Regions from separate parts of the Bifidobacterium sp. MSK.13.1 genome, predicted to be linked through region 1. Evidence: riboswitches for the same ligand, from Rfam matches in the RefSeq annotation. Region 1 holds a riboswitch; each other region holds the start of a gene.
What was found. A riboswitch is a leader RNA that binds a small molecule or an ion and turns the genes downstream of it on or off. The one in region 1 is predicted to bind thiamine pyrophosphate.
Positions count from the first base shown of each region.

Region 2: another riboswitch for thiamine pyrophosphate. It lies ahead of KSY55_RS03205 (solute carrier family 23 protein); the one in region 1 lies ahead of KSY55_RS04585 (ECF transporter S component).
Region 3: another riboswitch for thiamine pyrophosphate. It lies ahead of KSY55_RS06110 (hydroxyethylthiazole kinase); the one in region 1 lies ahead of KSY55_RS04585 (ECF transporter S component).
Region 4: another riboswitch for thiamine pyrophosphate. It lies ahead of thiS (sulfur carrier protein ThiS); the one in region 1 lies ahead of KSY55_RS04585 (ECF transporter S component).

Region 1 covers NZ_JAHOMM010000002.1:394,669-402,273, forward strand. The annotation lists gene KSY55_RS04560 (FAD-dependent oxidoreductase) at 1-635, opposite strand, end outside; gene KSY55_RS04565 (DUF3043 domain-containing protein) at 742-1,344, opposite strand; gene KSY55_RS04570 (dipeptidase) at 1,496-2,863, shown strand; gene KSY55_RS04575 (energy-coupling factor transporter transmembrane protein EcfT) at 2,997-3,839, opposite strand; gene KSY55_RS04580 (ABC transporter ATP-binding protein) at 3,841-5,331, opposite strand; gene KSY55_RS04585 (ECF transporter S component) at 5,441-6,052, opposite strand; TPP riboswitch at 6,078-6,180, opposite strand; gene KSY55_RS04590 (P-loop NTPase) at 6,333-7,454, opposite strand; gene ligA (NAD-dependent DNA ligase LigA) at 7,548-7,605, opposite strand, start outside.
Region 2 covers NZ_JAHOMM010000002.1:111,330-118,934, reverse strand. The annotation lists gene KSY55_RS03215 (glutamate synthase subunit beta) at 1-386, opposite strand, end outside; gene gltB (glutamate synthase large subunit) at 388-4,959, opposite strand; TPP riboswitch at 5,175-5,278, shown strand; gene KSY55_RS03205 (solute carrier family 23 protein) at 5,259-6,692, shown strand; gene KSY55_RS03200 (coenzyme F390 synthetase) at 6,738-7,605, shown strand, end outside.
Region 3 covers NZ_JAHOMM010000004.1:110,689-118,293, forward strand. The annotation lists gene KSY55_RS06105 (hypothetical protein) at 1-1,226, shown strand, start outside; TPP riboswitch at 1,317-1,425, shown strand; gene KSY55_RS06110 (hydroxyethylthiazole kinase) at 1,416-2,285, shown strand; partial or broken gene KSY55_RS06115 (thiamine phosphate synthase) at 2,415-3,152, shown strand; gene thiD (bifunctional hydroxymethylpyrimidine kinase/phosphomethylpyrimidine kinase) at 3,236-4,078, shown strand; gene KSY55_RS06125 (thiamine-binding protein) at 4,146-4,511, shown strand; gene KSY55_RS06130 (LacI family DNA-binding transcriptional regulator) at 4,612-5,655, shown strand; gene KSY55_RS06135 (MFS transporter) at 5,942-7,267, shown strand; gene KSY55_RS06140 (GH32 C-terminal domain-containing protein) at 7,414-7,605, shown strand, end outside.
Region 4 covers NZ_JAHOMM010000001.1:515,569-523,173, forward strand. The annotation lists partial or broken gene KSY55_RS02155 (ABC transporter ATP-binding protein) at 1-898, opposite strand, end outside; gene KSY55_RS02160 (MarR family winged helix-turn-helix transcriptional regulator) at 1,204-1,698, opposite strand; gene KSY55_RS02165 (aldo/keto reductase) at 1,815-2,867, opposite strand; TPP riboswitch at 2,972-3,075, shown strand; gene thiS (sulfur carrier protein ThiS) at 3,424-3,618, shown strand; gene thiF (sulfur carrier protein ThiS adenylyltransferase ThiF) at 3,746-4,459, shown strand; gene KSY55_RS02180 (thiazole synthase) at 4,555-5,469, shown strand; gene KSY55_RS02185 (amino acid permease) at 5,596-7,110, opposite strand; gene KSY55_RS02190 (hypothetical protein) at 7,501-7,605, opposite strand, start outside.

The DNA of each region.
Region 1 (7,605 bases):
GCATTCCACAACGAAGCGAATTCCAACGCCACCGCACCCGCTCCGACAATCACCGCACTGGACGGGAACGTATCCAATTCCAAAGCCTGCGTCGAATCGATCAACGCACCTGAAAACGGGTTGCCCGGCAATGGTAACGGTCGCGATCCGGTCGCCAGCACAATATCTTCGCCTTTGATGGTAAGCTCCGACCCGACGGGTTCCTCCACTCCCGCCTTGAAGGAACGCATGACCTGCGCTTCTCCCCCGGCCGGCGCGACATGCACATCATGAACGTCCCTCAACTCAGCCTCGCCGCGGAACACCGTGACGCCGCGATGCGACAGCAATCCCGCCAACCCCTTCGTCATCGTCTCCACCGTGGACGTACGGAAGTCACGTAATTTGCCGAAATCAATGCTCTGTAAGGTGGCACTGATGCCCATACGTTCCGCCTGGCGTATGTTCTGCGCACTGTGTGCGGCCGTCAGCAACGCCTTCGACGGAATGCAACCACGATTGAGGCAGGTGCCTCCCAACGTTTTGTCGCGTTCGATGAGCGCCACCGTTTTGCCGAGCTGCGCGGCGCGCAATGCCGTGGAATATCCTCCTGGCCCCGCTCCGATGATGACAATGTCGAAATGCTGTTCAGTCATGCCTGCCCTCGTTGATTCGTGCGTTACAACTGGTTACATGGTAATGGAAAAGCCGTCGGTTTTCGCCGACGGCTTGAAAAAGCAACTGCGATTCTCGCAGAATGGATCACTCGGGCCAGTGTCCACGCTTCTGATAGCGCGGCTTCGGCAGACGCCAGCGACGCATCTGGATGGCACGGCTCCACGCGTAGGAACCGGAACGCATGCCCTTGGCCACGGACTGCTCGCCGAACTTTTCAATGAGCTTCTTCTTGAGCTTGCGCCACATGATCACGATGTCGATGATCACCGCAAACAGATAGATGTACATAAGCAGCATCAACGGCAATGCCAACGCCGGCCACTTGTAGGTCACGAAAATCGAACCGATCAAAATGACGAAGGCGACCGGAATGAAGAACTCACCCAAGTTGAAGCGGGCATCGACGTAGTCGCGGATGTATATACGCCACGGCAGACGCTCGGACTTCGGCATATGGTTGATGTCGCCCTTCTGCATGGCATCGTATTCGGCGTTTTCACGCTCGCGCATACGCGCCTTGGCGGCCTTGCGGCTCGCTTCACGATCCTTGGGAACCAGCGGACGGAGATTCTGCGCCTGGGCATCCTTGCGCTTCGGCGTCGGACGCCCCTTGCCGGCAGTAGGCTCCGCAGCCTTCTTCCCGACAGGCTCCTGGTCCGCATCTTCCTTCTTATTAAACACACTCATGCCTATAGAGCGTAAATTGACGTATCGACGCCTTGCCTCATTCATGTCAACGATTGGACGTGATTGGTTCGACGGATACAATGGTCATTCGATAGCATGCGGCGGCACGTTTCCAAGATGCGTATATGCCGCATATATAAGAAGGAGCAGTATGGCAGTTTTACATGCCGATGAGATTCGCGCGCGCGTCGAAACGGATTTTGACCGCATTGTCGACGTGCTGAACAAGAAAATCGCGTTGCAGTCCATTTCCGCAAAAGGCATTACCGCGGATCATATGAAACAGTCCGCGCAATTCGTGGCCGAAGAGCTGAACAAGGTAGGTGTCGATGCGCATGTGGTGCAGTCGCACAATCCCGATGGCACGCCGGGCGCTTGGGAGGTCATCGGTTCGAAAATCGTCGATATCGACGCTCCAACCGTGCTGTTGTACGCGCATCACGACGTGCAGCCGGTGCCCGATGCCAGCGTATGGAACACCGACCCATTCGTCGGCACGGTAATCGACACACGCCTGTACGGACGCGGCGCGGCCGATGATGGCGGCGGAATCGCCATTCATTCCGGCGCATTGCAGGCGCTCGGCGACGATTTGAAGGTCAATATCAAGGTCTTCATCGAAGGCGAAGAGGAAATGGGATCGCCAAGCTTCATTCCCTTCATCGAGGAGCATAAGGACGAATTCGATTCCGATGTGATCATCGTCGCCGACTCGGGCAATTGGTCCGCTGAAATCCCCTCGCTCACCACGTCGCTGCGAGGCAATACCGATATTGACGTGCACGTCAAGGCGCTGCATCATCCGGTGCATTCCGGCCAGTACGGCGGACCGATCCTCGATGCGAACACGCTTGCCTCCATGCTGATCGCTTCCATGTATGACGAGCATGGCGATTTGGTGGTGCCGGGCATCGCATCGGAGGAACCGATCGGCGGACTGCAGCGAGATATGGATGAGGCAACCGTACGTGCGGACGCCGGCATCGTCGACTCTTATCATCTGGCCGGTACCGGTTCCCTGGCCGCACGTCTGTGGACCAAGCCGAGCGTGACCGTCATCGGCTTCGATGCTCATCCAGTGGAGGGATCGTTCAACGTGATCTCCCCTGAAACGACGTTCCGTCTCAGCCTGCGCACCGCTCCAAACCAGCGTCCGGAAGAGGCTCAGGAAGCACTTGCCAGGTTCATGGTCGAGCATGCTCCGTTTGGCGCCGAAGTGTGGGTCGACAAGCTTGATAATGGCATGGGTTGGGCCATGGATCCAAATGCCGAGGCTACCAAAGACGCCATGGACGCCATGGAAGAGGCGTTTGGCGTGGCTCCGGTCAATAAGGGCGAAGGTGGCTCGATTCCGTTCATTCCGGAATTGCAGCGTATTTTCCCGGACGCGCAGGTACTGGTCACCGGTCCCGAGGATCCGAAGGCCAACGCGCACAGCCCGAACGAATCCATCAGTCTTCCCAGCCTGAAAAACAATGTGATCACCGAAGCGCTGCTGCTTGACAAGCTTGCCAAGTAGCGGATATCACATATCTTTTTGAGAAAAACAACGGGCAAATGCGAAGGGCGTTCCATTCCATACAACGAATGAAACGCCCTTCGCAAATCCGCCGCGCATTCAACAAACCTCGTACTGCGCAGCCCTGCTCCGATTAATTGCCAGTGCCGGTAAAAGCCCAATGCCAGTAACCGGTGAAATAAGCGCAAGACAACGCAATCACCGGCACGGCCACGCAAATCACGTAAAACAGCCAATCGACGGCATGTAAGCTCGATTTCCTAGCCTGGCTTCGCGGAGCGTCCGCGCCGAAACCACGAGCTTCCATGGCGGTGGCGAGTTTCGTGCCGCGTCGAATCGACACGACCAGCAGACTGAACGCCTGCGAGAACACACGTTTGACGGCGCTGCCGTCGCCCAATCCACGAGAACGACGGGACTGCCCAAGCGCACGCCAATCATCCTGCAGCAAAGTAAACATGCGCATGCCAGCCAAACCGCCATACACGAAACGCGACGGCAAATGCAGAATCTGCACCAGACCATCGGCCAAATCAGTCGGATCAAGACCAAGCGCAAGAATCACGCCGGGAACGGCAATGGCCGCCACACGCAGGAACGTGGCCAACGCCAAGTACAACGATCCCTGCGAAATCACAACGACATCACCGAGATTGACCAGCACGGCCCCGGAGGTCTTGCCATACAACGACACGGAAATGAAACTTCCCGAAGCGGCAATCCACACCGGCCAGGTTTTACGAAGCACCGTCCACGGAGCGACGCCGCCAATCCAGAGCAACAACACCTCCAATGCGAGTGCCACGGACGCGGAGACCACGTCCAGCGTCACGAACATGGGAATACATAGTATCAGCGCGCCGATGAAACGGCTGACCGGATTGATTTTTGCCACGAACCATGACGGCGATGCCGGCTTGGCATCGTCATGACGTTCCTTGTGCGGTACCACGCTGATAGTTTCCAACTGTTCCATCTCACTCCCCCTCGCTTACGAGAACGCGACGCGCTCCCAACGTTTCGATCAATGGTTCGTCATGGGTGACCATGATGACGGAACAGCCGGCGTCACGCGCACCGGCGATCAGTTTCACCATTTCCGTCCATGTGGTGAAGTCTTGGCCGAACGTCGGCTCGTCCATCACCAAGACTTTCGGCGCGGCGGCCAGCATGGAGGCAACGGAAAGCCTTCTTTTTTCGCCGCCCGATAATGTGAACGGATTAGCTTGAGCGAATCTAGCAAGATTCATACGCTCAAGCATGTTGTCGGCTATAGCGTAAGACTCTTCTTCGCTCTTGCCCATGGATTTGGGGCCGACCGCCGCTTCGTCACGCACGCTGGATGCGACGAACTGGTGTTCCGGCTCCTGGAACACCATGCCGATCCGTCCGAGCAGATCCCGACTTTTCCAAGTGAAGACGTCGTTCTCCCTACGTGCGGGAACCATGGTCTCATCCATGCTCACACGGCCGGAAATCGGCTTGAGCAAGCCGGCCAAAGTCAACGCGAGCGTGGATTTTCCCACGCCGTTTTTGCCGGTCAGTGCGGTGATCTCGCCAGCATGGAACACGAGGTTCACATGCTCGCCAAGCGCGAAGTCACGCCCGAAGCTGAGATCCTCCGTTCGCAGAACAACATCTCCCGACGATTGGCTGGATTCGGGGGTATGACTTTCGATGGTGCGTCCTGGAACCCATGCGCCGCCCTTTGCGAGCACCGATGCCATGCTGCCGAACACTTCTTCCGGAGTGCCGTCTGCGATGACGCCGCTGACATGCGAGTCGGCCTCCGGCTTGCCGAGTACGATAACCCGATCCACCAGATCAAGCCATACGTCAATATGGTGTTCCACCACCACCAAGGTTTCACGGGTCTGTTCCAGCACATGGCGTACCGCATCATGCACTTCCTTGACGCCCTCCGGATCGAGGTTGGCCGTCGGTTCGTCGAGCAGCAGCAGTCCGGGATGCATGGCGAGCACGCCGGCCAAGGCCAGACGCTGGCGCTGGCCGCCGGACAGTCTGCGTGTGGAGCGGTCAAGTTTCATGTAGCCGAGTCCAACAATGTCGAGCGAGGAACGGACCCTGCTCCAAATCTCATCTTTCGGCAGATTCAGATTTTCACAACCGAAAGCGGTGTCATCGCCCACACGTTCCAGAATCGTCTGCGCGTCAGGATCCTGCAACACCAATCCGGAACGTCCGCGTGCCTGACGGGCGTCCACTCCGTCAATCAGCAGCTCTCCTTCAAGCTCGCCTTCGTCATCGCCGCCGAGCACGCCGGCAAGACCGGACATCAACGTCGATTTTCCAGCGCCGGAAGCGCCCAACAACAACACGCGCTCCCCTGGCTGTATGGTGAAATCCACATGCCTTAACGCGAAATCCTTACGTGAGGCGTGTCGCCATCCCCAATCGCGTGCGACCACCCCGGCTGCGGAAAACGATTTTTCTGCATCAGTACCCATGAATCGTTCTTTCATCCCTCTTGCATTCCGCGTTTGCAGAACGAACACGCATCAAAGAAGTCCCGTATCCACCACTGTGAATGCGATACGGGACTTCATTAACGAATCGTCATACCAAGGCCTTCGCACGGCCGGATTCGAAACGGTCAAGCACGCCTGTTTTAGCGATGGCCTGCTGCAGCAGATACATCAGGACTCCAGCCACCAGAGCGCCGGAAATAACGGAAGTGACGCAGCTGACGACAATACGCAAACCTGCCCAAGCAGGATTCACGGTCCAGTTATACAGGAAGCATCCCAAGCCGGCGAGGGTTCCAGCGATGGTGGTCGACAGCAAATCCCAACGTTTGTATGCAAAAATCGCAAAACCGATTTCGGCAGTGAGGCCTTGGCAGATACCGATAATCAAAGAACCGCCGATGCCCCACGGATTGCCCATGGCAAGCTCCAGAGCGGCGGCAAGGGTTTCAGCGAACAACGCAGCGCCAGGCTTTCGCACGATGATGGCGGCCAGCGGACCCGCAAACAGCCAGATGCCGTTCAACAAGCCTTCGAAGCCCGGCGTCACCGCTTCGAAAAGCGTAATCGGAGCGGCGCAGATGACATCCCAGCCCCAGAAAATCACGCCAGCCGCAACCGCGATGATAGCGGCCACGACGATGTCAACAACTCGCCATTTATTGTTATGCTTCTTCACCACGGAAGATTCATTTACGGTCATGAATGTGCCTTTCTCTATGTCAAGGCACGGGAAAAGAGAGACGTCCGTGCGCCGGCATTACCCGGTATACGTTCATACGGTTGAAGCGCTTGCTTCCTCTCAGCCATACGGCCCCCGTGTCTGCGCTTGATACTACACAAGGCACAAGATTTTCACAAGGGTCATTTCATTTCGCTTCGTTTTCCACCCAGACGTTCCCCGGATGAGCTGTGAATCCGCAGCCGCATTAGGCCACTGTCCATACCGCAGGTCATGACGGCCTGGATACGTGCCCCGCACATCACATAGGTCTGTGCATCAACGATTCGGCCAGATTCCTGAACGTCTCGCCAATGCCATCGGCGCGCAACGCGCCATCCTCGTTCAACACGGCGGGGCGGCCGGCCTCACCGGTCTCACGCAATTCCGGCTCCAACGGTAGCTGTGCGAGCAAAGGAACATCATAGCCAAGGCTTTCGGTCAACTGCTCCGACACACGCGCACCCCCACCTTCGCCGAAAATCCGCAGGCGTTCGCCCTGATGCTCGTAATAGCTCATGTTCTCCACAACGCCGCGTACCTTCATCGGTACCTGCAATGCCACCAGGCCGGAGCGGACCGCAATGTCCGAGGCGGATGGCTGCGGCGTGGTGACCACCACCAGTTCCGCGTTCGGCAGAGCCTGCGCCACGGAAATCGCCATGTCGCCGGTACCTGGTGCCAAGTCGAGCAGCAGCACGTCAGGCTCGCCCCACCATACGTCTGAAAGGAATTGTTCAAGAGAACGCTGCAATCGCGGGCCTCGCCAAAGGATCGCACGATCGGCGCCGGCAAACATGCCGATGGAAATCAATTTCACACCCCATGCGGTGACTGGCATGAGCATGCCGTTCAGATTGGTTGGTTGAGCATGCACGCCGAACAGTCGCGGCAGTGAGAAACCATAGATGTCGGCGTCGATGGCGGCCGTATCGTACCCCAATGCGGCAAATGTGGCAGCAAGATTCGCAGTGACGGAAGACTTGCCGACGCCTCCTTTGCCGGATGCTATGGCGAAAATACGGGTTTTGATGCCCGGCTTGTTGAACGGATTCTGTTTGCGTTCGGCCTTGAGGCCTGCCACAAGTTGGGTGAGCTTGTCTTGACTCATGGACCCGACTTCGATGCGCGGCAGCAATGTCGCTTCCGGATATGACGACACCGCTCCGTTGATCTGGTTGGTGATAGTCTGCGACAGTGGACAGCCTTCCACCGTCAGTTCGACCTCCACACGAACCTCGTAGGTGTTCGCCTTACCTTCCACCGGTATCGCGTCTATGGCTGCGATCATGCCCAAATCGGTCACGGATCGGCCCAGTTCCGGGTCGATTACTTTGCTGAGTCGCTCATAGATGCGCGCTTCGATGGTGCGCTCGTCGGTCATGGTTCCTCCTTTAGCCGCGTACCAGACTAGCGTCTGGAAGCGCGGCATGCCAGAGCCTTCTTGTGATTACGTTGCCAATTTGACGTGCCGGTGTCATACCGTTCCGTTTTCCAGCAGTATTTTGAACTGGTCCTCGTTTAGCATGGGAACG
Region 2 (7,605 bases), 280 kb from region 1:
GCCTGATCGATGATCGTGCATTCGTCGTTCTTGATCATGGTCGGCGGCTGGTGAATGCCGAGCACGCAGGCCGCCTCGCACAACGCGGGGCAGATGCGGCCTGTGACTTCGGGGAAGTTGTTCGTTTCGGACAGGCGGTTGTACGCGTCCTCCCACTTCTCCTGGCGCACCAGATCGTTGAATTCTGGGATGATGTTGCCCAGCGGGCAGCCGCTCATGCAGAACGGCGTGCCGCAGTCCATGCATCGGGCCGCCTGTTCGGTGGTCCAAGGCTGCAGGCCGGATTCGGCGTGGACGTCGAACCAATCCTTGATTCGCTCCTCGACGGGGCGTTCGGCCAGTTCGCGACGGGTACGGACCTTCAGGAATCCACGTGGATCTCCCATGTCAGCGCGCTCCTTCCATAACCTGCTCGTACACCTGTTCCCAGACGCCGGGCGTATTGAAATCGATGTTGTTCTCTTCGGCGTTCTTCATCGCCTTCTGCATGGCGAGGAAGTGCTTCGGAACGATGTGTGTGAATCGCTTGGATGCGTTCTCCCAGTCGGCGAGCAGTCCGGCCGCGAATGCGGAGCCTGTTTCTTCGGCATGCTGCTTGACCAGACCGTGCACGATTTCGTTCGACTCACTGTCGAGCGGTTCGAACAGCAACGCGCCGTTGGCGGCGGCAGCCGGGTTGACCTGCTTCATGTCAAGGTCGAGCACGTACACGTGGCCACCGGAGAAGCCTGCGCCGAGGTTGCGACCCGTGGGACCGAGGATCACGACGGTGCCGCCGGTCATGTATTCGCAACCATGGTCGCCGACGCCCTCCACCACGAAGGTGGCGCCGCCGTTGCGCACGCCGAAGCGTTCGCCTGCACGACCTGCCACGAACATCTGGCCGGAAGTGGCACCGAAGCCGGTGACGTTGCCCGCGATCACGTTCTCATGCGGATCGAAGGTGATGCCCGCCTCCGGACGCACGACCATGCGTCCGCCGGAAAGTCCCTTGCCCGCGTAGTCGTTGACTTCGCCGTACACGCGGATGGTCTCGCCACGCGGAATGAACGCGCCGATGGACTGGCCGCCCGCACCATGGAACGTCATGTCGATGGTGTCGTCAGGCAGGCCTTCCTCGCCGTAACGCTTGGTGATCTCGTAGCCGACCATGGTGCCGAGCGTACGGTACACGTTACGGATCGGCATCTCGATGCGCACCGGCTCCTTCTTCTCAAGGGCGGGCTGCGCGAGCTCGATGAGCTTGTTGTCGAGCGCCTTGTCGAGCTCGTGGTTCTGCTCGATGGTTTGGTGCAGGATGGTTCCCGGCACCGGTCCCGGCTGCATGAGCACGTTGCTCAGGTCGATGCCGTCAGACTTCCAACGCTTGATCGCTTCGTTCTGGTCGAGGCATTCGACATGGCCGACGGCCTCTTCCAAGGTGCGGAAGCCGAGCTGGGCGAGCAGCTCGCGTACTTCCTCGGCGATGAACATGAAGAAGTTGATGACATGTTCCGGCTTGCCCTTGAAGCGTGCGCGCAGTTCGGGATCCTGGGTTGCGATGCCCTGCGGGCAGGTGTTCTTCTGGCAGGCGCGCATCATGACGCAGCCTTCGACGATCAGCGCGGCGGTGGCGAAACCGAATTCCTCGGCGCCGAGCAGGGCTGCGATCACCACGTCGCGGCCCGTCTTGAGCTCGCCGTCACATTGCACGGTGATGCGGGAACGCAGGCCGTTGAGCACGAGCGTCTGCTGGGTTTCGGACAGGCCGATCTCCCACGGGGTGCCGGCGTGCTTGATGGCGTTGAGCGGAGCCGCGCCAGTGCCGCCGTCGTAGCCGGAGATCAGCACCACGTCGGCATGGCACTTGGCAACGCCTGCGGCGATGGTGCCCACACCGAACTCGGAAACGAGCTTGACGTGCACGCGGGCCTTCGGATTGGCCATCTTCGCGTCGTTGATCAGCTGCTTCAGATCCTCGATGGAGTAGATGTCATGGTGCGGCGGCGGGGAGATGAGCTCGACGCCCGGAGTCGCGTGACGCACCTTGGCGATCCACGGCGGAACCTTGGCGCCAGGAAGATGTCCGCCTTCGCCAGGCTTGGCGCCTTGGGCGAGCTTGATCTGCAGGTCGGTGGCGTGCACCAAGTAGTCGCTGGTCACGCCGAAACGTGCCGATGCGATCTGCTTGATCTTGCTGTAGCGCAGCGGATCATTGATGCGGTCTTCGGATTCGCCGCCTTCACCGGAGTTGGAACGTGCGCCGATGGTGTTCATGGCGATCGCGAGGGTCTCGTGCGCCTCCTGGGAGATGGAGCCATAGCTCATGGCGCCGGTGGAGAAACGCTTGACGATCTCGCTGGCCGGTTCGACCTCGCTGATGTCGATCGGCTTGCGATCGGACTTGAACTTCATCAGGCCGCGCAGCGTCATCAAACGGTTGGAGGTGTCGTTGATGTGCGCCGAGTACTTCTTGAACATGTCGTAGTCACCGCGCTGGGTGGACTGCTGCAGCAGGAAGATGGCTTCAGGGTCGTTGAGGTGGTCTTCGCCGGTACGACGCCACTTGTAGTCGCCGCCGGTGCGCAGGTTGCGGTGCGGGCGGGCGGTCCACTGCGACGGGTAGGCCACGCGATGGCGGATGGCGACCTCTTCGGCCAGTTCGTCGAGTCCGACGCCTCCGACGCGGGAGGTGGTGCCGGTGAAGTATTCGTCGATGACGTCCTTGTTCAGGCCGATGGCTTCGAACAGCTGTGCGCCACGGTAGCTCATGATGGTGGAGACGCCCATCTTCGCCATGATCTTGAGCACGCCGGTCGACAACGCGTTGGTCAGGTTCTTCACCGCGGTTTCGGCATCGACGTTGAGATAGCCCTTGCGGGACAGGTCTTCGACGGATTCGAACGCCAGATACGGGTTGACGGCCGCCGCGCCATAGGCGATCAGCAGAGCGACATGGTGGATTTCACGCACATCGCCGGCCTCGACGACCATGGAGATCTGGGTGCGCGTGTGTCTGCGCAGCAGATGGTGCTGCACCGCGGAGGTGAGCAGCAGCGACGGAATCGGTCCCCACGTGTAGTTGGAGTCGCGATCGGAGAGCACGAGGAAGTTGGATCCGTTTTCGATGGCTTCGTCGACTTCCTGGAAGATCTCGTCGAGACGTTCCTTCAGCGCCTTGCCGCCGCCAGCGACCTGATAAAGACCCTTGACGACGAACGGCTTATAGTAGCCGCCGAGGATCTTGGCGCGGTCGAGGCGCTTGAGCTGCGCCATCTCGTCGGAGTTGAGCACCGGCAACGGAATGAGGATCTTCTTGGCATGCAGTTCGGAATCGGCCAGCAGGTTCGGCTCGGGACCGATGGCGGATTCAAGGCAGGTCACGATCTTTTCACGCTCCCAGTCGAGCGGCGGATTGGTGACCTGCGCGAACTTCTGGGTGAAGTAGTCGAACAGCATGCGGCTGCGGGAGGAAAGCGCGGCCATAGGCGCATCATTGCCCATGGATCCGAGCGGCTCCTTGCCGGTGTTGGCCATCGGGGCGAGCAGCAGCTTCAGATCCTCTTCGGTGTAGCCGAAGGCGCGCTGGCGGCGTTGCACGGACTGGCCGGAGTGGTTGACGTGCTCGCGCTTGGGCAGCTGGCTCATCTCGACGGTGTTGCCTTCGACCCACTGACGGTACGGATGCTGGGACGCGAGGGACTTCTTGATCTCCTCGTCCGGGATGATGCGGCCTTCCTTGGTATCGACGAGGAACATCTTGCCCGGTTCCAGGCGGCCCTTGGACACGATGTGTTCCTCGGCGTTCTCCGGGAGCACGCCGGTTTCGGATGCGAGCACGATGTAGCCGTCGTCGGTAAGCTGCCAGCGGCCGGGGCGGAAGCCGTTGCGGTCGAGCAGCGCGCCGACCTGGGTGCCGTCAGTGAAGATGATGTGCGCCGGACCGTCCCACGGTTCGATCAGCGTATTGTTGTATTCGTAGAACGCCCTGACATCGGGGTCAAGCTGGTCGTTCTTCTCCCATGCCGGCGGCAGCATCATGGAGATGGCATGTGGCATGGAACGTCCGGACAGGTGCAGCAGTTCGAGGCATTCGTCGAACGTGCCGGAATCGGAGTAGCCCGGGGTAGCGATCGGCAGCAGCGGCTTGAATTCGCCGAGCAGTTCGGAGCTTAGGCGGCCTTCACGTGCGGACAGCCAGTTGCGGTTGCCCTGGATGGTGTTGATCTCGCCGTTATGGGCCAGCTGGCGGAACGGCTGGGCCAGCGGCCAGCTCGGGAACGTGTTGGTGGAGAAGCGGGAGTGCACGATGGCGATCTTCGCCTTCATGCGCTCGTCGGAAAGATCCAGGAAGAAGGGCTTGAGCTGCATGGTGGTGAGCATGCCCTTGTAGGTGATGGTGCGTGCGGACAGGGACGCGAAGTAGATGCCCACCTCGTGTTCGACGCGCTTGCGGATGCGGAAGGTCTTGCGGTCCAGTTCGATGCCTGCGAGCTGGCCTTCGGGGTCGGCCACGACCAGCGTCTTGAACGCGGGCATGCTGGCGAGCGCCTGCAGTCCGAGTCCGTCCGGGTTGGTGGGTACGACGCGCCATGCGAGTACTTCGAGGCCTTCTTCGCGCACGATTTTGGCGATGGCTTGTTCTTGTTGTCCGGAGGTGGCGATGTCGCGGTCGAGGAATGCGATGCCGGCGGCGTAGTGGCCTTCTTCGGGCAGTTCGACGCCTGCGGTGGCGCGCATGAATTCGTCGGGCATGCTCATGAGGATGCCTGCGCCGTCGCCGGTGTTTTCTTCGGCGCCTACGGCTCCGCGGTGGTTGAGGTTGACGAGCACTTCGATGGCGTCGTCGACGATTTTGCGTTCGGGGCGCTTGTTGAGGGTGGTGACCATACCCACGCCGCAGGCGTCGTGCTCGGCGCCGGGATCGTACATACCTTGGGAATCATGGATCGTGAGATCTAACGGGGCGTGGAAAGTCACCGAAACCACCTTCAATGTTTTTGGGCAAGAAAAGTCTTGCGGTTCTTTAATGCGTGGTTTAGAATACCGCGCCCCTGTATCAAATACGTTTCGCGTGTCCATATAACGAATACTCGGAAAAGTCAAGACTGTTTTTTCTTGGGAAAATGTGGAGGATATGTGTTGGGTTGTGGTGGTTGCCGGTATCGATGCGTGTCGTTATGCTGGTGGTTGTCCGAAGAGTACAGGGGAGCCGATGTGGCTGAGATGGGCGTTTGCCCGGACCCTTATGACCTGAACAGGGTAGTGCCTGCGTAGGGATGTTACGAACGGTGCGCGTGCGCGTCTTCTCTGTGCTGACGGCTGGTGTTTGGCCGTGTGTTTCGTGGAAAGAGAAGGGATTTGGCGTGTCTGATGCGTCGCAGGTGCCTGAGCAGCTTGGTTCGGGTTCGAAGAAGTTGACTCCGAAGAATGTGCTGCTGGGTTTGCAGCATGTGTTGGTGTCCAATGTGTGGCTTGATCCGGTGTTTGTGGCTGGTGCCATTGGCTTGCCGTTGGCGTTGTCGTCAAATATGGTGAATGCCATTTTCATTGTGTCTGGTTTGGTCACATTGATTCAGGCCACGAGGTTGGTGCGTTTGCCGATTGTGCAGGGTCCGTCCGCCGCGTTCGATGCGTTGATGATCGCTGCGGGCACTGCTGGTTCGTTGGCTGCCGCTGGTACGTCGATTTTTGTCAGTTCGCTGATTTTCTTGGTGCTGTGTCTGACCCGTGTGATTGAGAAGATGCGTTTTCTGTTCGCGCCGATGGTGTCGGGCGTGATTATTTTTCTGGTTGGCGTTTCGCTGTCGCGTTTCACGTTGAGCGAGTTTCTTGGTGGCGCTCCCGGCGATGATGGTTTTGCCGATCCGAAGACGTTGGCCGTGTCTATCGTGACTTGCGTGCTGGTGGTGGCGCTTTCCCAGTTCGGCAAGGGTATGGTCAGGGCGCTTTCCTATCTGATTGCTCTGGTTGCCGGCACTGCGCTTTCGATGGTATTTGGCATGGCTGATTTTTCCGGTGTCGCGTCGAAGCCTTGGTTTGGTCTTCCTCAGATTATGCCGTATGGCGGTTTTGACTTTGATGCGGCGGTGTTTGTGCCGTTCTTCATCGCATATATGGTTGCGATTATGGAGGCGCTTGGCGTGTATCAGGCGGCCAGTGAGATCCAGGGCGTCAAGCTTGAGGATCGTCAGGTTCGTTATGGTTTGGCCGGCGAGGCTGCCGGTTCCGCGATTTCTTCGCTGATCGGCGGTTTCACCACTACCGCGTATCCGCAGAATGTCGCGTTGCTTAAGGTCACGGATGAGGGCAAGACCCGTACCCGTGTGCCGGTGATCATCGCCGGCGTGGTGTTTGTGGTTCTTGGTTTCATTCCGAAGGCCGGAGCGGTATTGTCGTTGATTCCTTCCCCTGTGATCGGCGGCATTTTCCTGCCGGCCGCGGCAAGCCTGATCAGCACGGGCTTCAATACGCTGCGCAAGGTGGAGTCGGACGACCGTTCCCAGGCGGTCATTGGATTGTCCCTGCTGTTGGGCATCGCGCTGCCGAGCGCGTTGAGCGGCTTGGAGGGCGGCGCTCACGTGTTCTTCTCCAATTCGATTCTGGTTGGGGCGTTCTGTGTGGTGATTCTCAAGGCACTGCTGATCGACCTGCCGAATCTGATCAATCGTCGTAAAGGAAACAGCGAAGCTGAAGTTCCGTCGCAGATCTGATTTGCTTTCGAATATCAGTATCGTTTATAGAAAGGAATACCGCATATGACATCAATGTCGTTGGGTGCCGACGCGCAGGAAGTCAAGGCAAACGTGCTTGAGTTCATCGAAAAGTATGGTTGCGAGGTCGCTCCGGATGAGGCGTTCGACGCGCTCGCACATAAGATTTTCGCTTTCCAGTTTGCCCATAACATGCAGTATCGCGCGTATTGCATGTCTCGTAGGGTGACTCCGCAGATGTTGTCGGATTGGATGGATATTCCGCCGATGCCGGTGGATGGGTTCAAGATGCTGACGCTCACTTCGGTGTCTGAAGATGATTGCGAGGCAGTGTTCATGACCAGCGGCACTACGCATCCGGGTCAGCGTGGACGCAACTATCATCCTGATCTTGAGGTGTGGGATGCGTCGATGATCGGCCCGTTCCGTCATTTCATCATGCCTGACCGTGAGCGCATGCGTATCGCGGTGCTCTCCCCTGCCTGGGAGATGAATCATAATGGTTCGTTGGCCCGTTATCTGACGCGTGCGGTGGAGCAGTGCGGCAGCGAGGGCAGCGGCTTCTTCTTCCATGAGGATGGTTTGGACTTCGCTGGTGTGGAAAAGTTCCTTGATCAGTCGGTGGCGGACGGCGAGCCGGTGATGCTGATGGGCGCTTCGTCCGCGTATCTGTATCTGCTTGACTATCTTGCCGAGCGGGGCAAAACCTATGCGTTGGCGAAGGATTCGCGTGTTTTCGATACCGGTGGTTTCAAGAGTACGAAAACCGATATGACCGTCGATGATTTGTATGCGAAGTTCCTTGAGGTGTTTGGCGTCGCACGCACGCATTGCGTGAACATGTACGGTATGACGGAGTTGAGTTCGCAGATTTACGATCAGAATCTGCTGTCGTACTATACGGATGGTTCGT
Region 3 (7,605 bases), on a different contig from region 1:
GCATGCTTGCCTTGAATTGGACGATTCAATTTCTCTGCGGCGAACGCTCGCTTATAAAAAACAAGCAGCGTTTCGCAGGACTTGTTCTGCTACTGGTATTCGCCATTATACTGCTCCTCAACGTACTCCCCGCACCCGGCACATACCACGGTGACTTTGACATACATGGCACTGCAACAACATCACCCGCATGGGTTTCCGTATTCAACACCTGGCTGGTAATGCCTTCCGAGACGTTGTTCACTTCAACCCTGTCGGATGGCAATATGCAGTTCATCGCTCTCACGCCAAGCGAGCTGTTTATGCCGTGCGTAATGTCATGCCTGATGTGGTGTTTTCTTATTCAGATTTGCCTACGCCGGAAAACCGCATCATTGCTGCTCACCACATACTTGGGTATAAGCGTTGCGTTCACCGCGCATCTTTCCATGCATCATGCGGGAATCATCTTGGGATTCTTCATCGCCATTCTCGCCATCGATTGCGATATCGAAAAAATCAATTCCAACGATTGGCCTCAGTGGATCCGTAATCTCAACAACCGTGTTATGACTCTTCTTGGACCGAAGAAAACGGAACGGTATCTCCGTTTCTTCAAAATCCTCGGTCTTATCTTCATGCTTGTCAGCGTGTATTGGACGGCAAGCGCCAGTATTTGCGATATTCGGTACGACTATTCGTCTTCCCGGGCGGTAGCGTCTTTTATCAAAACCAACCATTTGGAGCAATACCGTTGGATGGCAGGCTGGACACGCGTCAGCAAGAACGACACCGCTTCCAATCCAGAAATCAACAAAATCATCGACAAAGGCGGATATTGCGGCGGCACCGACTGCATCGACTACACTTCTTGGTACGGCAGCACCCTTATCGATTCAGCCCCTTACTTCGACCATACGCTTCTTGCCAATGCATACAAGGGACGAAGCTATTCGTCGTGGGAATGGTGCGTTGACCCCTATGCGGGAAAGAAAGACATCGAAACATGGAAATCGTGGGGCGAACCCGAATTCTACGACACTCTGTATCAGCCATTTTTCTTCTCCGACCTTGGTTACGACAGAAACCATTACACGAAAATCAAAATCGCCGAAACCAAGACACCTTGGAAAAGCACATGGTCGGAAGGCGCCTGCGAAATTTACGTGCGCAACGACATTTACGAGAACGTATTGCATTCGCCCGATCCTGGAATCGACTGGCCCGACGGCGCAACGCGCAGATAACAGGTGGACCGGCATCCAACTGGAACGTGTCGATTGTTCGTTTATGCAAAACGTGCCACTGTCAGCACCTTTGTATAGGTTAGGTATGTTATGTACATGCAGGGGGGCTTCCGGCGAAAGCGGAAGCTGAGATAGGCAAATGCCTGACCCTTTGAACCTGTTGGTTAGGACCAACGTAGGGAGCAGACAATGGGCGATGACTCATATGCAGCTGCATTGCGTGAACAGATTGCGCAGGCAGTAAACGACGTACGCGAAACCACACCTTTGGCACAGTCGTTCACCAATTTCGTAACGATGAATCTTGTGGCCAACGCGCAGCTGGCCGCCGGCGGCACCGCAGCCATGAGCTTCCTGCCTGACGACGTGATCGACACCGCGGAAATCGCCGGATCGAACTACATCAATGTGGGCACACTCCTGCCGTTCTTCAAGGACGCGCTACCGGAAATCGCCTACAAACTGCACAAGAACGGCAAGACGTGGGTACTTGATCCGGTCGCCGCGGGCATCGGCAAAACCCGTACCGCCATTCTCGAATCGTTCCGCACATACCCGCCGACCATTGTGCGCGGCAATGCGAGCGAAATCATCGCGCTCGATGCGATGTGGGGTTTGGCACAGCATGATTCCACCGTTCCCGGCACTCGCCCGGCAGGCGTGGAAGCCGTCGACGAAGTCGATTCCGCCGTTGACGCGGCCAAACGAGTGGCTCGTCATCTTGCGAAATACTCCCCTGTTGGAGCCGGCGCGGTGGCCGTTTCCGGAGCAGTCGATCTGGTGACTGACGGCGAGCGCGTGTTCCGTTTGCCCGGCGGCAGCGCGATGATGACGAAGATCACCGGCGCCGGCTGTTCGCTCGGCGGCGTTACCGCAACGTATCTGGCCGTGGCCGAACCGCTTGTCGCCGCGATTTCGGCATCATTGCTGTATAACAGGGCTTCCGAAATCGCCGAAGCGAAATCGTCCGGTCCCGGATCTTTCCAAGTGGCGCTGCTTGACGCGCTTTGGAACGTCACCGCCGAGGAAGTCGCCGCTTCCGAAATCATCATCGACTAGGCTTTGCCGAACCCTGCATGGTATTCGGCATATCATGCAGGGTTCGGCAATTGCGTATGTGGAAAATATGGACGATTGCCGGTTCACATTGTAGGTTTTCTGAATCACTTACCGAGAAGGGTTGATTATATGAACAATTATTCATATGCATCGATGCGCGATACATTCGATATGAGCGCCTACTTTGTGGTCGGCCCGCAGGATTGCAAGAGCCGCACTATTACCGGTGTGATTGAGGATGCGTTGCGCGGGGGTGCAACGTTCATCCAGCTGCGAGCCAAGAACACCGACGCGAAAGACATCACCAGCATGGCACGCGATATCGCGCAGGTTATCGAGAACAACGGCAAATCCGATTCCGTGGCGTTTGTGATCGACGATCGCGTGGATGTAGTTTGGCAGGCACGTCACAAGGGCATCAAAGTTGACGGCGTGCATATTGGGCAAACCGACTTGGAACCGCAGGAAGCCCGCGCGTTGCTTGGGGAAGATGCCATTGTGGGCTTGTCTGCCGAAACGGAAAGCCTGGTGAAGCTGATCAACGAGCTGCCTGCCGGCTGCATCGACTACATCGGGGCCGGCCCGTTGCACGTGTCCACTACCAAGCCGGAAGCTTCCGTTGGTGGCAACGATGGTTCCGGGCATACGCTCGACGAGGCGCAGATCAATGCGATCTGCGATGCGAGTGATTTTCCGGTTGTGGTCGGCGGTGGAGTGACCGCCAACGATATGGAGATGCTCGCACATTCGAAGGCGGCCGGCTGGTTTGTGGTGTCGGCCATTGCCGGCGCAAGCGATCCGGAAGAGGCGACCCGCAATATGGTTTCGCGATGGAAGGCAGTGCGCGGTGATGCAAAGCATGGGCACGTACTGCGCAAATAGCAATCACGGATCACGAATATTTCAGAACTTCGCATCATAAGCAAGCAAAAGCAAGTAAGGAGTCATTCATGACCAGCACTTTGGCACCGGTATTGAGCATCGCGGGATCGGATTCCTCCGGCGGTGCCGGCATTCAGGCGGATTTGAAAACCATGCTTGCCAATGGCGTGTTCGGTATGACCGCCATCGCGGCGCTGACCGCGCAGAACACCACAGGCGTGACCATGGTCACGAACACTCCTCCGGAAATGCTCGCCGCGCAAATCGACGCAGTATTTGAAGATATTCCGCCGGTCGCGGTGAAGATCGGCATGGTGTCGAGCGTGGAGCTCATCAACGTGATCGCCGACCGTCTGATTGCGCATGGTGCCACGAATATCGTGCTTGATCCGGTGATGGTGGCAACGTCCGGCGCGAAGCTTATCGAAGATGACGCGATTGCGGCACTGACTTCCAAGCTGTTCCCGCTGGCCACCGTCATCACGCCGAATATGCCGGAAACCCAGGCGCTGTGCGAGTTGGCCGTCGAGCAGGGTGCCGACGCGATCGACTACGAGAATGGCGAGAGCATCTCCAGTGAGAACGACATGGTGACGGCAGGCCATATGCTCGCCGGCCATTTCGGCTGCGCGGTGCTCGTCAAAGGTGGTCATGGCACGCAGGATGCCAGCGATGTGCTCGTTGAACCGAGCGGCAAAGTCACTTGGTTCCGCGCGCGTCGTATCAATAATCCGAACACGCATGGCACCGGATGCACGCTGTCTTCGGCGATCGCATCGCATCTGGCGCTTGGCGAGACATTGCCGGAAGCCGTCGATAGTGCAAAACTGTATCTGACGGGCGCCTTGGAGGCGCAGCTTGACCTCGGTCACGGATCCGGACCGATGGATCACGCTTGGAAATGGCGCTGACAGCCAAATCCGCACCAACCAATCCAAGTCGTATCAGGCCGATAGGAACGCAACGAAAGGAACGAACATGACCCTTGATCGCAATGCGGAAAAGCAGGAAGTGCCGATCAACCCGGAAACCGGCAAACCGTATATCAACACGCTTGCCGCAGTCGCCATCTCCCCCGCCGGCGCAAGCCCTGAAAAGTCCACGTACGTGGCGCAGGCGGTCGACGTGATCCGTCAATCCGGATTGCCGAGTGAAACCAACGCCATGTTCACCAACATCGAAGGCGACATCGACGACGTGCTCAAGGTGATTCGCGACGCCACCATGAAGCTGGCTGGCCAGGGCTATCGCACCGACGTGGTGATCCGTCTCGACATTCGCCCGGGTTTCGAAGGTCAGATCCACGCCAAGCAGGCACTTGTGGACGAAATCCTGTCGGAATAAATCAGGCAATAAACTGTTAGATCGTCAGAAAAATCGAAAAGCGCGCTATTTATAAGGAATGGCGCGCTTTTCTTATTGATTTGGGTATAGTGTAGCGAATATGACTACGATGAAGGAAATTGCCGAAGCGACAGGGGTGTCCATTTCCACTGTTTCCCTGGTGCTTAACGGCAGGGATGAAGGACGTGTGAAAGCCCCTTTGGCCGCGCTCGTACGCGAGAAGGCAGACGAACTCGGCTACACGGTCAATCCTCTGGCGCGCAGCCTGCGCACTTGCCGCACGCGAATTCTCGGCTTCATCAGCGAGGAAGTTGCCACCACGCCGTACGCAGGCGGCATCATTCTGGGCGCGCAAGACGCGGCAAGCACCTACGGGTACATGATCATCACGGTCAGCACCGATGGCAGGGCGAGCGAAGAGAACGAAATCGCCACGCTGAAACGGTATGGCGTGGACGGTTTCTTCTATTCGAAGATGTCGAATCGCATTGCGAGCGTGCCAGCCTCGCTCGGCGATTATCCGGTGGTGATGGTGGATGCCACCGATGCCGACAACCAGATTCCCAGCATCGAGCCGGACGAATTCCAAATCGCCTATGATGCCACGAAACGGCTGATTCAGGCCGATTGCAAGCGTATCGCCTACATCGGATGCTCGGAAAACATGATTGCGCAGGATGGCCGTTTTTCCGGGTATCAGGCGGCATTGCAGGATTCCGGTTTCGCCTATGATCCTTCGCTGGTATGCAATGTGCTCAATAATGGTCCTGCGTTGCGTGCCGTCGACAAACTGTTTGACGAACGCAATCCCGACGGTTTCTTTTGTTTCAATGATGCGCGCGCATGGTATGTGTACGAATGTGCGGCACGCCGCGGACTGACCGTCGGCAAGGACGTTTCCATCGTCGGCGTCGACAACCACCGCGTGCTCGCCGAAACGCTGGAACCGCAGCTGACCACGGTGGAACTGCCCCACTATGAGATGGGTTATTGGGCCGCATGCAAGCTTATTTCGATGATCGAACGCAAGCCCGTCGACAGTTCGTCTTGGCCGAATACCACCGCTCCCATGCCGCCGTTGGATTCGCCGATTCCTGCGAAGATCCATTGCGCGCTGATAGAAAAGGGATCGGTTCGCAGCTAAGTTTCGCGATCTAAGACCACATGAAAGGCCTGTTGACGTGTCCGCTACGACACGCCGAGAGGCCTTCTTTTTTATCCCCCATTTCGGCTTAATTCCAACACTTCCGAAAAGCGTTGGAATTACTTACGTCAATCGATTGACGTCAATCATTTGACGCGCTATTATTTAACCATGTTCATCCACTTGGCACGGCAGCTGGGTGAATGACGGCATAACACAACATCGGCACACAACCGAGGTGCCGCGCGGCAGCGGCACAAACAAAGAGAAACAGAGAAACAACAACATGGCAAGTACAACTCGATCTGCATGGAAGAATCCTTCCTACCTGCAGAGCTCCTTCGGCATCTTCATGTTCTTCTGCTCGTGGGGCATCTGGTGGTCCTTCTTCTCCCGCTGGCTTACCGACCCGGCCCACGGTCTGGGCATGACCTCCGCCGAGCAGGGCCAGATCTACTCCATCAACTCCCTGGCAACCCTGGTCATCATGTTCGCCTACGGCGCCATCCAGGACCAACTGGGCATCAAGCGTAAGCTCGTGATCTTCGTCTCCGCCATCGCAGCGCTCGTCGGCCCGTTCGTGCAGTTCGTGTATGCCCCGATGCTGACAGCCGGCGGCACCACCCGTTTCATCGGCGTGCTCATCGGCTCCATCGTGCTGTCCGCAGGTTTCATGGCCGGCTGCTCCCTGTTCGAGGCACTCACCGAACGCTACTCCCGCAAGTTCGGCTTCGAATACGGCCAGTCCCGAGCTTGGGGCTCATTCGGCTACGCCATCGTGGCGCTGTGTGCAGGCTTCCTGTTCAATATCAACCCGCTGCTGAACTTCTGGGTCGGCTCCATCTGCGGCCTCGGCATGCTGTGCATCTACGCTTTCTGGGTTCCGGCCGAGCAGAAGGAAGAGCTCAAGAAGGAAGCTGATCCGAACGCGGCTCCGACCAACCCGTCCTTCAAGGAAATGATTTCCGTTCTGAAGATGCCGACCCTGTGGGTGCTCATCGTTTTCATGCTGTTCACCAACACCTTCTATACCGTGTTCGATCAGCAGATGTTCCCGAACTACTACGCTTCCCTCTTCTCCACCACTGAAATCGGCAACGCCACCTACGGCACCCTGAACTCCTTCCAGGTGTTCCTCGAGTCCGCCATGATGGGTGTTGTTCCGATCATCATGAAGAAGATCGGCGTGCGCAACTCCCTGCTGCTCGGTGCAACCGTGATGTTCCTGCGCATCGGCCTGTGCGGCGTGTTCCACGATCCGGTCAGCGTCTCCATCGTCAAGCTGTTCCACTCCATCGAGGTTCCGCTGTTCTGCCTGCCGGCATTCCGCTACTTCACTCTGCACTTCGACACCAAGCTGTCGGCAACCCTGTACATGGTGGGCTTCCAGATCGCTTCCCAGATCGGCCAGGTGATCTTCTCCACCCCGATGGGCGCCCTGCATGACGCCATGGGCGATCGCCCGACCTTCTTCACCATCTCCGGCATCGTGCTGGCAGCCCTGATCTACGGCTTCTTCGTGATCAAGAAGGACGACCAGGAAGTCGGCGGTGATCCGTTCTACACCGACAAGCAGCTCAAGGCCCAGGCCGCTGCAGAAGCGAACGCCTGAACGCAATCGCAAGTCCGGCCAAGAACATAACTGAATCGTGCTGCTCGAAGCGTTTCCCCTTTTTCCGCTTCGGGCAGCATTCTTACAACTTTTACTCAAAACTCAATAAGCAGCAATTCAACAATCACAAGAAAGGCTATTCAACGATGACTGGCTTCACCCCGGACGCACCCGTCCTTCACGAAATCAAGAACCACAGCGAGGCTCTGGCACAGGCGGAGGCGGGCGTTGCAGCCATGGCCGCCGCGCGCAACAACCGTTGGTATCCGAAGTTCCACATCGCCTCCAACGGCGGCTGGATCAACGATCCGAACGGCCTGTGCTTCTACAAGGGCCGT
Region 4 (7,605 bases), on a different contig from region 1:
ACACCATGCTCATCAGCAGGAAGCTCATGATCACCTGCACGGAGTAGCTGGAGAACACCACCATGTTGGAGAAGGTGGTGAGCTTGTCGGCCGCGTCGGCCGCGTCGATCAGGTAGGCGCCGATCCAGTACACGGCAAGCATAAGACCGTTCATGATGGTGTTCATCAACGGCATCATGAAGGCCATGGCACGGTTGGTGAACAGCTGGGTGTCGGTGAGTTCCTTGTTGGCCTTGGTGAACTTGGCTTCCTGGTAATCCTCGGCATTGTAGGCGCGCACCACGCGCAGGCCGGTGAGGTTCTCGCGCGCCACAAGGTTGATGTTATCGGTCAGTCGCTGCATGGACTTGAACTTCGGCATGACGAGAACCATGAGGATCGTGATGGAGACCAGCAGCACCACTACCGCGATGCCGGTGGCGAGCGTCCATTCGAGACCGTCTCCCGCAATCTTGCAGACGGCCCAAACCGCCATAATCGGCGATTTGACAATCATCATCAATCCCATGGTGATGAACATCTGAATCTGCGTAATATCGTTCGTGGAACGCGTAATCAGCGAGGCTGTGGAGAATCGGCTCATTTCAGCCGGTCCGAACGATTCTACCTTGCGGAATTCCATGGAACGCAGACGCTGGCTGAACGATGCGCCGATGCGTGCCGCGAAATAGCCGGTGATGATGGCGCATGCTGCCGATCCAAGCGAAATAAGCAGCATTTTGCCGCCGGCGATCCAAATATCGTGCATTTCACTGCCAGGGGTTTCCACGAGGGTGGTGATGTCGGACATGTAGTCCGGCAGGGTCAGGTCAAGCCAGATCTGCCCGACGATGCTGACCAGTGCAATGAGCATCTGGCCTATCTCCGCTTTGGAGAGGTATCGCATAATGCGGAACATGCTTGGATTCCTTCTCTTGTGTTGCGTTTGAAGTTTTTGCGATTGATGGATTGGTTGGATCAACTACATGAGTTGATCGAATTGCGATTAATGATTTACATAAGTCCTATTGAATTGTCTTACGATATTTAATTACTTACAGTGTAAGACAATCTCATATTTCTGTGTATTTGCTGAGAGCGATTCTTCTCAGCTCGGTCGCGCGCGGCCAACATATACCATTCGCGACACACTCAAGGCCGTTTGGCCAAGCTTACAGTCGCGAACGGCACATGTGAGGCGCACGCTTACGTGGTAGGCAGTCCCTACGCAGGATCTTCAGATTCGGCTTTTGCGAAGGCTTGCTTTACTTCTTCGGCGGTGGGGCGGGGCTGGCCAGGGATGCAGATGGTCACGTATGTGGCAAATTCCTCGGTAAGATCCACGAATTCGCGCGTGCGACGCTCCCCCATCTGCGAAAAGACCCAGCAGACGGCGTCGCGCATATCCTCGCGCTGCTGCTTGGCCTTCGCCCGCCCCTGCTCGGTAAGATTCACATGCACAATGCGTCGGTCGTTGGGATCGACCTCACGCTCGATCAGACCCTTTTTTTCCAACGCAGCCAACAGCGTGGAAATCCTGCCCGACGTGACCTTCAACGCGGTAGCCAACTGCGAGGGCGTTTGCGCGCCCTTGAACTCAAGCTCGCGAATAATGAATGGCTCGCCCTTGGAATCACGCGACATCGCCTGCTGCATCTGAGACTTCTTACCCCAGACCACTTTCATCAGCTTGTCAAACGACTCCCGCTCGAAGCCCACGCTTCACCTCGCCTTATTCGATGCCCATCAGTTATGTCTCGATAATATCTTTTACTGTAAACATTTTTCGATCGCAACGTGCAAGTACAGGAAAACGCCCAAAAAGGAAACGATAATCAGCAAGGAAGCATCGCAAGCTCTTCTTGAGTGAGCTGAAGTTGCGTTGCAGCGAAGGAATCGTTGATTTCCTGCGGATTGCGAGCGCTGGGAATGGTGAACAGACGTTCGTAACGGGTCAATTCCCACGCCAGCACCACACGCTGGTAGGAGCAACCACGTTGCGCGGCAACCGTGCGGAACGGATCGTACGCGCTCTGATCGAACGTATCGAGGAATCCGCCGAGCGGCGACCAACAGACGAAAGCGAGCCCCAATTCGGCGCAATGCTCCATCGTATGTTCCGGATCGGGATGCGACGGCGAGAACTGGTTTTGCACGGCGACCAAGCCGCTGCCGATAATGCCGCGCGCAAGATCGATCTGCTCGTTATTCACACGGGAGATGCCCGCATATTTGATCACGCCTTCGTCGAGCAGCTGCTTCAACGCGCCGCATTGGTCTTCGTAAGGCACCGCGGGATCGGGGCCATGCGAATACAACAGGTCGAGCGTATCGACGCCCAAGTGCAACGCGGACTCCTTGGCGTCACGAATCATGGTTTCGGGGCGCGAATCCGCCATCCACCCGTATTGACTGCCCGCCGCCTGCAAATGCTGGCGTTCCTCGCCAGGCCGACGGCTGCATCCCTCAGAATCCCGCCCCTGAGTGTCCGATTCTGGTGAATCGGACATCTGTACCCCAAATCCGGCACCCTGTTTGTCCGATTCTCCAGAATCGGACACAGGAGCAACAAAAGCGGGGACCTCCATGGTGCGTCGATAGCCAGTTTTCGTGGCGACCAGCACTTCATCTCGGGGGCCATTCCACGAAGTGAGCGCATCACGCACCAACTTTTCGCCGTAGCCAAGGTCTTCCGCAGTGCCGGTGCCAGGCTCGCTCGGCAGATAATATGACCAAGCCGTGTCCAAATAGCGAACACCCGCGTCCAAACCGGCATGAATCGTACGAATCGCGGTATCGCGATCCGGGCGCCCCTCAATCGCCAAAGCCATCGTTCCCATACCAAGCCGAGGAATCGCAAATCCTGCCAACTCGCCGTCCATCATCATCTTCCCCTTCCTTGCAAGCACTCAGCCGATTCGCACATGTTCACATCAAGACTAACCCAACGTGAACCGGCGCAAGCTTGTCGGGCGCGTGCGCGAAGATGAAGGCACAACCGAACGGGAGCCGAAAGGCTGAGAGGGAGCTCATAGAGCTTCGACCGAGGACTTGATGCGGGTAATGCCGCCGTAAGGAGACGGGTTGTTCACGCCGCAAGACGTATCTCATCTTCCGTTCGCGATAACCGAATATCGCGTGATTAGGGTCACGGAGGGGCGCACCACCTCATAGGGTACGGTTCCTTCGGCGACCCTTTTTTCGTACCAACCTTGAGTGCCCGATTCTGCAGAAACGGACGCACAAGCGGCTCGAACAAGCGCCTACGTGTCCGATTCACCAGAATCGGACATTCGTGGACTGAAATAGATGCCGTGCGTGTCCGATTCTGCAGAATCGGACATTTAGAGACCGACAATGAACCTCCGGATGTCCGATTCACCAGAAACGGACATCCGGAGTGCAGGAAAGCATGTGTCATGACAGACACAGAAGGGAACCGCAATGATCATCAACGGTAAGGAAGAGAACATCGCCACGCCGATCACCGTGGCCGAACTGATCGAAAGCAAGGGCCTGCGCGCCGACCGCGTGGCTGTCGAGCTCAATGGTGAGATCGTGCCTCGCACCCAGCGTGCGCAGACGCAGCTCAAGGGCACCGATACGTTGGAAATCGTCACGTTCGTGCAGGGCGGCTGAACCACTTTCAAAATTTCTTGCGATTACGACCGGCACAATGCACGCGTAACAATCGCAAGAACATACAAAACACAACCAACCCGGCAAAAACAACGCACGAACGGAAAACGAGAATACGAGAACAACCATGACTTTTGAACCATCCGCATCGCAGGCGCAGATCGACGCCCGCCAGCACGCTTTCGACAACCAGCCCGACCCGACCACGCTCGTCAGCCGCGAAGAAATCCGTGCGGCCCTGCTCGACCGTCATACCGCAGCCACGCAAGACAAGCTCGACGCGGCGCACGTGGCCATTTGCGGCTGCGGCGGCCTCGGATCGACCATTGCGGTGGCGTTGACCCGCATTGGCGTCGGTCACCTACATTTGATTGACTTTGATCGCGTGGATATGACGAATCTGAATCGTCAGCAGTATTTTTTGAAGGATCTTGGGCAGTACAAGACGGAAGCATTGCGCAGTAACTTGCGTCAGATCAATCCTTTTATCGATATCACCATTGATACCGTGAAAGTGACTGACGAGAACGTGCCGACGCTGTTCGACAATGAGGATATTATTTGCGAAGCGTTCGACGTGCCGGAAAACAAGACGATGCTGGTGAATGCCGTGCTTGAGAATCTGCCGAACAAGAAGCTGGTGAGCGCTTCTGGAATGGCGGGATTCCGCAGTTCCAATTTGGTGAATACTCGTCGCGTTTCGAAGAATTTCTACTTCTGCGGCGACGGCGAAACCGCTCCGGTGCCGGGCGCTGGTCTGATGGCACCGCGCGTGGGTGTGGTCGCCTGCCATGAAGCCAATATGATCACTCGCTTGATTCTCGGCGAAGAAGACGCCTGACAGCGAAACGCAACCACAAACGCAATTGCAATTGCAATCGCAAATCGCAAATCGCAACGAATGACACAACACTAATCGCATAGTAAGGATTAACCATGAGCACCGAAAACACGATCACCACCGCGGAAAAAGACTTCGCGGCGGCACCGAACGCCACGCTCGACGAGCTGGTCGGCACCACCACGAACACCGCACTGCTGCCGGAACCGGATGCGCACGCGTATGACGAAATCGCCACCGGCGACGCCGATCCGTTGATCCTCGGCGGACACAAGTTCACGAGCCGCTTCATTCTCGGTTCCGGCCGCTACGATCTGAACCTCATCAAGGCGACCATTGAGAACGCGGGCACGCAGATCGTCACCATGGCGTTGCGTCGCTGCCGTACCACCGAAAACAATCTGCTCGATTACATTCCGAAAGGCATCACCATGCTGCCGAACACGTCCGGCGCACGCAATGCCGAGGAAGCGGTGCGTATTGCACGTCTCGCCCGCGAAGTGTGCCAGACGGACTTCGTGAAGGTGGAGATCGAACATGAGGCGAAGTATCTGCTGCCCGACAATGAGGAAACCATCAAAGCCACGAAACAGCTGGCAAAAGAAGGCTTCGTGGTCATGCCGTACATGTTCCCCGATCCGATTGCGGCGAAGCGTCTTGAAGACGCGGGTGCGGCTTGCGTAATGCCGCTCGGCGCGATGATCGGCTCGAATAAGGGTCTGCGTGCACGCGATTTCATTGAAGTGATCATCAAGAACTCTAATGTTCCGGTGATCATCGACGCTGGTATTGGCCGTCCGAGCCAGGCTGCGGAAGCCATGGAAATGGGCGCGGACGCGGTGATGGCATACACGGCCATCGCTTCCGCCGGCAATATTCCGCTGATGGCACGCGCGTTCAAGAAGGCGATCGAAGCGGGTCGTGAAGCGTATTTGTCTGGCTTGGGCAAGGTTACGGAAGATCATGCCGTGCCGTCCAGCCCGACGAACGAGGCCGACTACATCGGCTGATTTGCGCTGGATCCCGTAATGGGGATTCGCGCAAAGACCATGCTGAAAGGGGCGTTTGCCGAATGTACGTGATGCACTCACGTTCGGCAAACGCCCCTTACTTGTATCCTGCGTTACCTGCAAACGTTACTGCTGCAAGGCTTCCTTAAGATCGCGATTCTGGAATCGTTCGTGTAGCAGGCAATATCCGCCAAACGCAACCAGCCAAATCAGACCGGCAATCGCAGAACCAATCGTGTCCGTCGACAGGAACAACGTGACATACACGAGCACAAAGAACGTGATCGCAATCCAATCAAACACCTGCCAAGCGGGCATGACGAAACCGTCCGGTAGAAAATCGCTGCTCTGACGATACCTGTGGTGGGCGAGCATCGTCAGCACGTAAATGAAAATCACCACAGCGCTGGCGGCCGAAGCGAATAGCACGAACGCGCCGGAAATACCCGGAATCGCGTTGATGATCGGGGAGAACAGAATCATGCAACCCGAAGCGACGATCGCCTTCGCAGGCACCTTGTGGTCGGAAACCTCAGCCAAACGCGCCATCGCAGGCGACTCGGAATCCGAAGCAAGCTGATACAAGTGACGACCGGCTGAATAAATCAGCGAATTCAACGCCGACGCGGCAGCCGTAATCACCACGAAGAACACCAGGGCGGCGGCCCAATCAAGACCCGCATATTTGAACACCATGATGAACGGCGAACCGAACGAGCCATCGGAATTCTCGTGAAAGTTACGCCAGGGCACAATAGCCATGATCGCGATCAGCGCGCCCACGTAGAAGATCAGAATACGCATGATCAGCTCGTTCACCGCCTTCGGCAGCACCTCGCGCGGATTCTGCGTTTCCGACACCGTGACACCCACGAATTCGATGAGCTGGTAGGCGAAAAACACCATTTGGAAGCTCATGAAGAAGTTCATCCAACCGTTCGGCGCGAGCTGGAAGCCGTCGGTGATATTCGTAAGGCTCACCGTGGCACCCGACACCGTGCCGTCCACGCCTTCGATGTGCGTGGCGGGGTAGCTGAAGCCGATGATCAGCATCACGATGGCGGTGACGATCAGACCGACGATCAGCGTGATCTTGATCATGGAGAACCAGAATTCCGCCTCGCCGAACACTTTCACCGCAATCAGATTGATGCCGGTGAGCGCTACGAGGAAGCACAGTTCGATCAACCACTTCCACGAGTTCAGGTCTATGCCGAATGTGCCGAAGAACGTTACGAAATATGTGCTTACGGCGGTGATTTCGGTCATGCCGGTCAGAATGAGCACGATCCAATACGTCCAGCCGGCGAACTTGCCCCACCCGCGGCCGAGATAGCGCGTGATGAAGTTGATGAACGTGTGCTGGCTAGGATCACTGTACATCATTTCGCCGATGGCACGCATCAGCAGGAACATAATCAGGCCAACGCCGATGTACACGAAAATGATGCTCGGGCCGGTCAGTGCGATCGACTTGCCGGAGCCTAGGAACAGGCCGGTGCCTATGGTGCCGCCGATGGCGATGAACTGGACGTGGCGGTTTTTCAGGCCTCGCTCCATTTCGTTGCTTTGGTCGAGGCTTTCGACGGATTTGATGTGCGCGGCGCTTGAGCCCGCGGAATTGGTGTTCTCGGAAGTCATAATGTTCACTACCCTACCCCGCGAACCGCACATTGCGCCCGCCGAAGCTTTGTTTTTGGGCACGTACGCAGATTTTGCGGCACTGGCGCATCCCGTTTGTGGTCAACCGTGCCCAGCCGACCACCTTATTCCCGTATTTTCGCCTCGCCATACCCCCTGCCGCCCTATCTCGCCTATATATGGCAGATTCACGAGGTTGACCGCTACTTGCTCGCTTGCGTATGGCACTTGCTCACGGCAAAACACCACTTAAGGGGTACGTTTTGGGCGTATTTCCGCAGGCTGACTGCCATATATAAGTGAGATACGCCCAACTGTCCGACACAAATCGCGCCTCGCTTGTCCGATTCTGCAGAATCAGACACTTACGCAGCATAACGATGGTCTGGGTCAGGCGGTGGCGGCGATTTGCCCGCGCAGTTCGGCGTTCGCGCGCTCCAGTTCGTCGATACGGCGTGCCTGCTGTTTGATGATGATGCTCGCGGTTCCCACGTC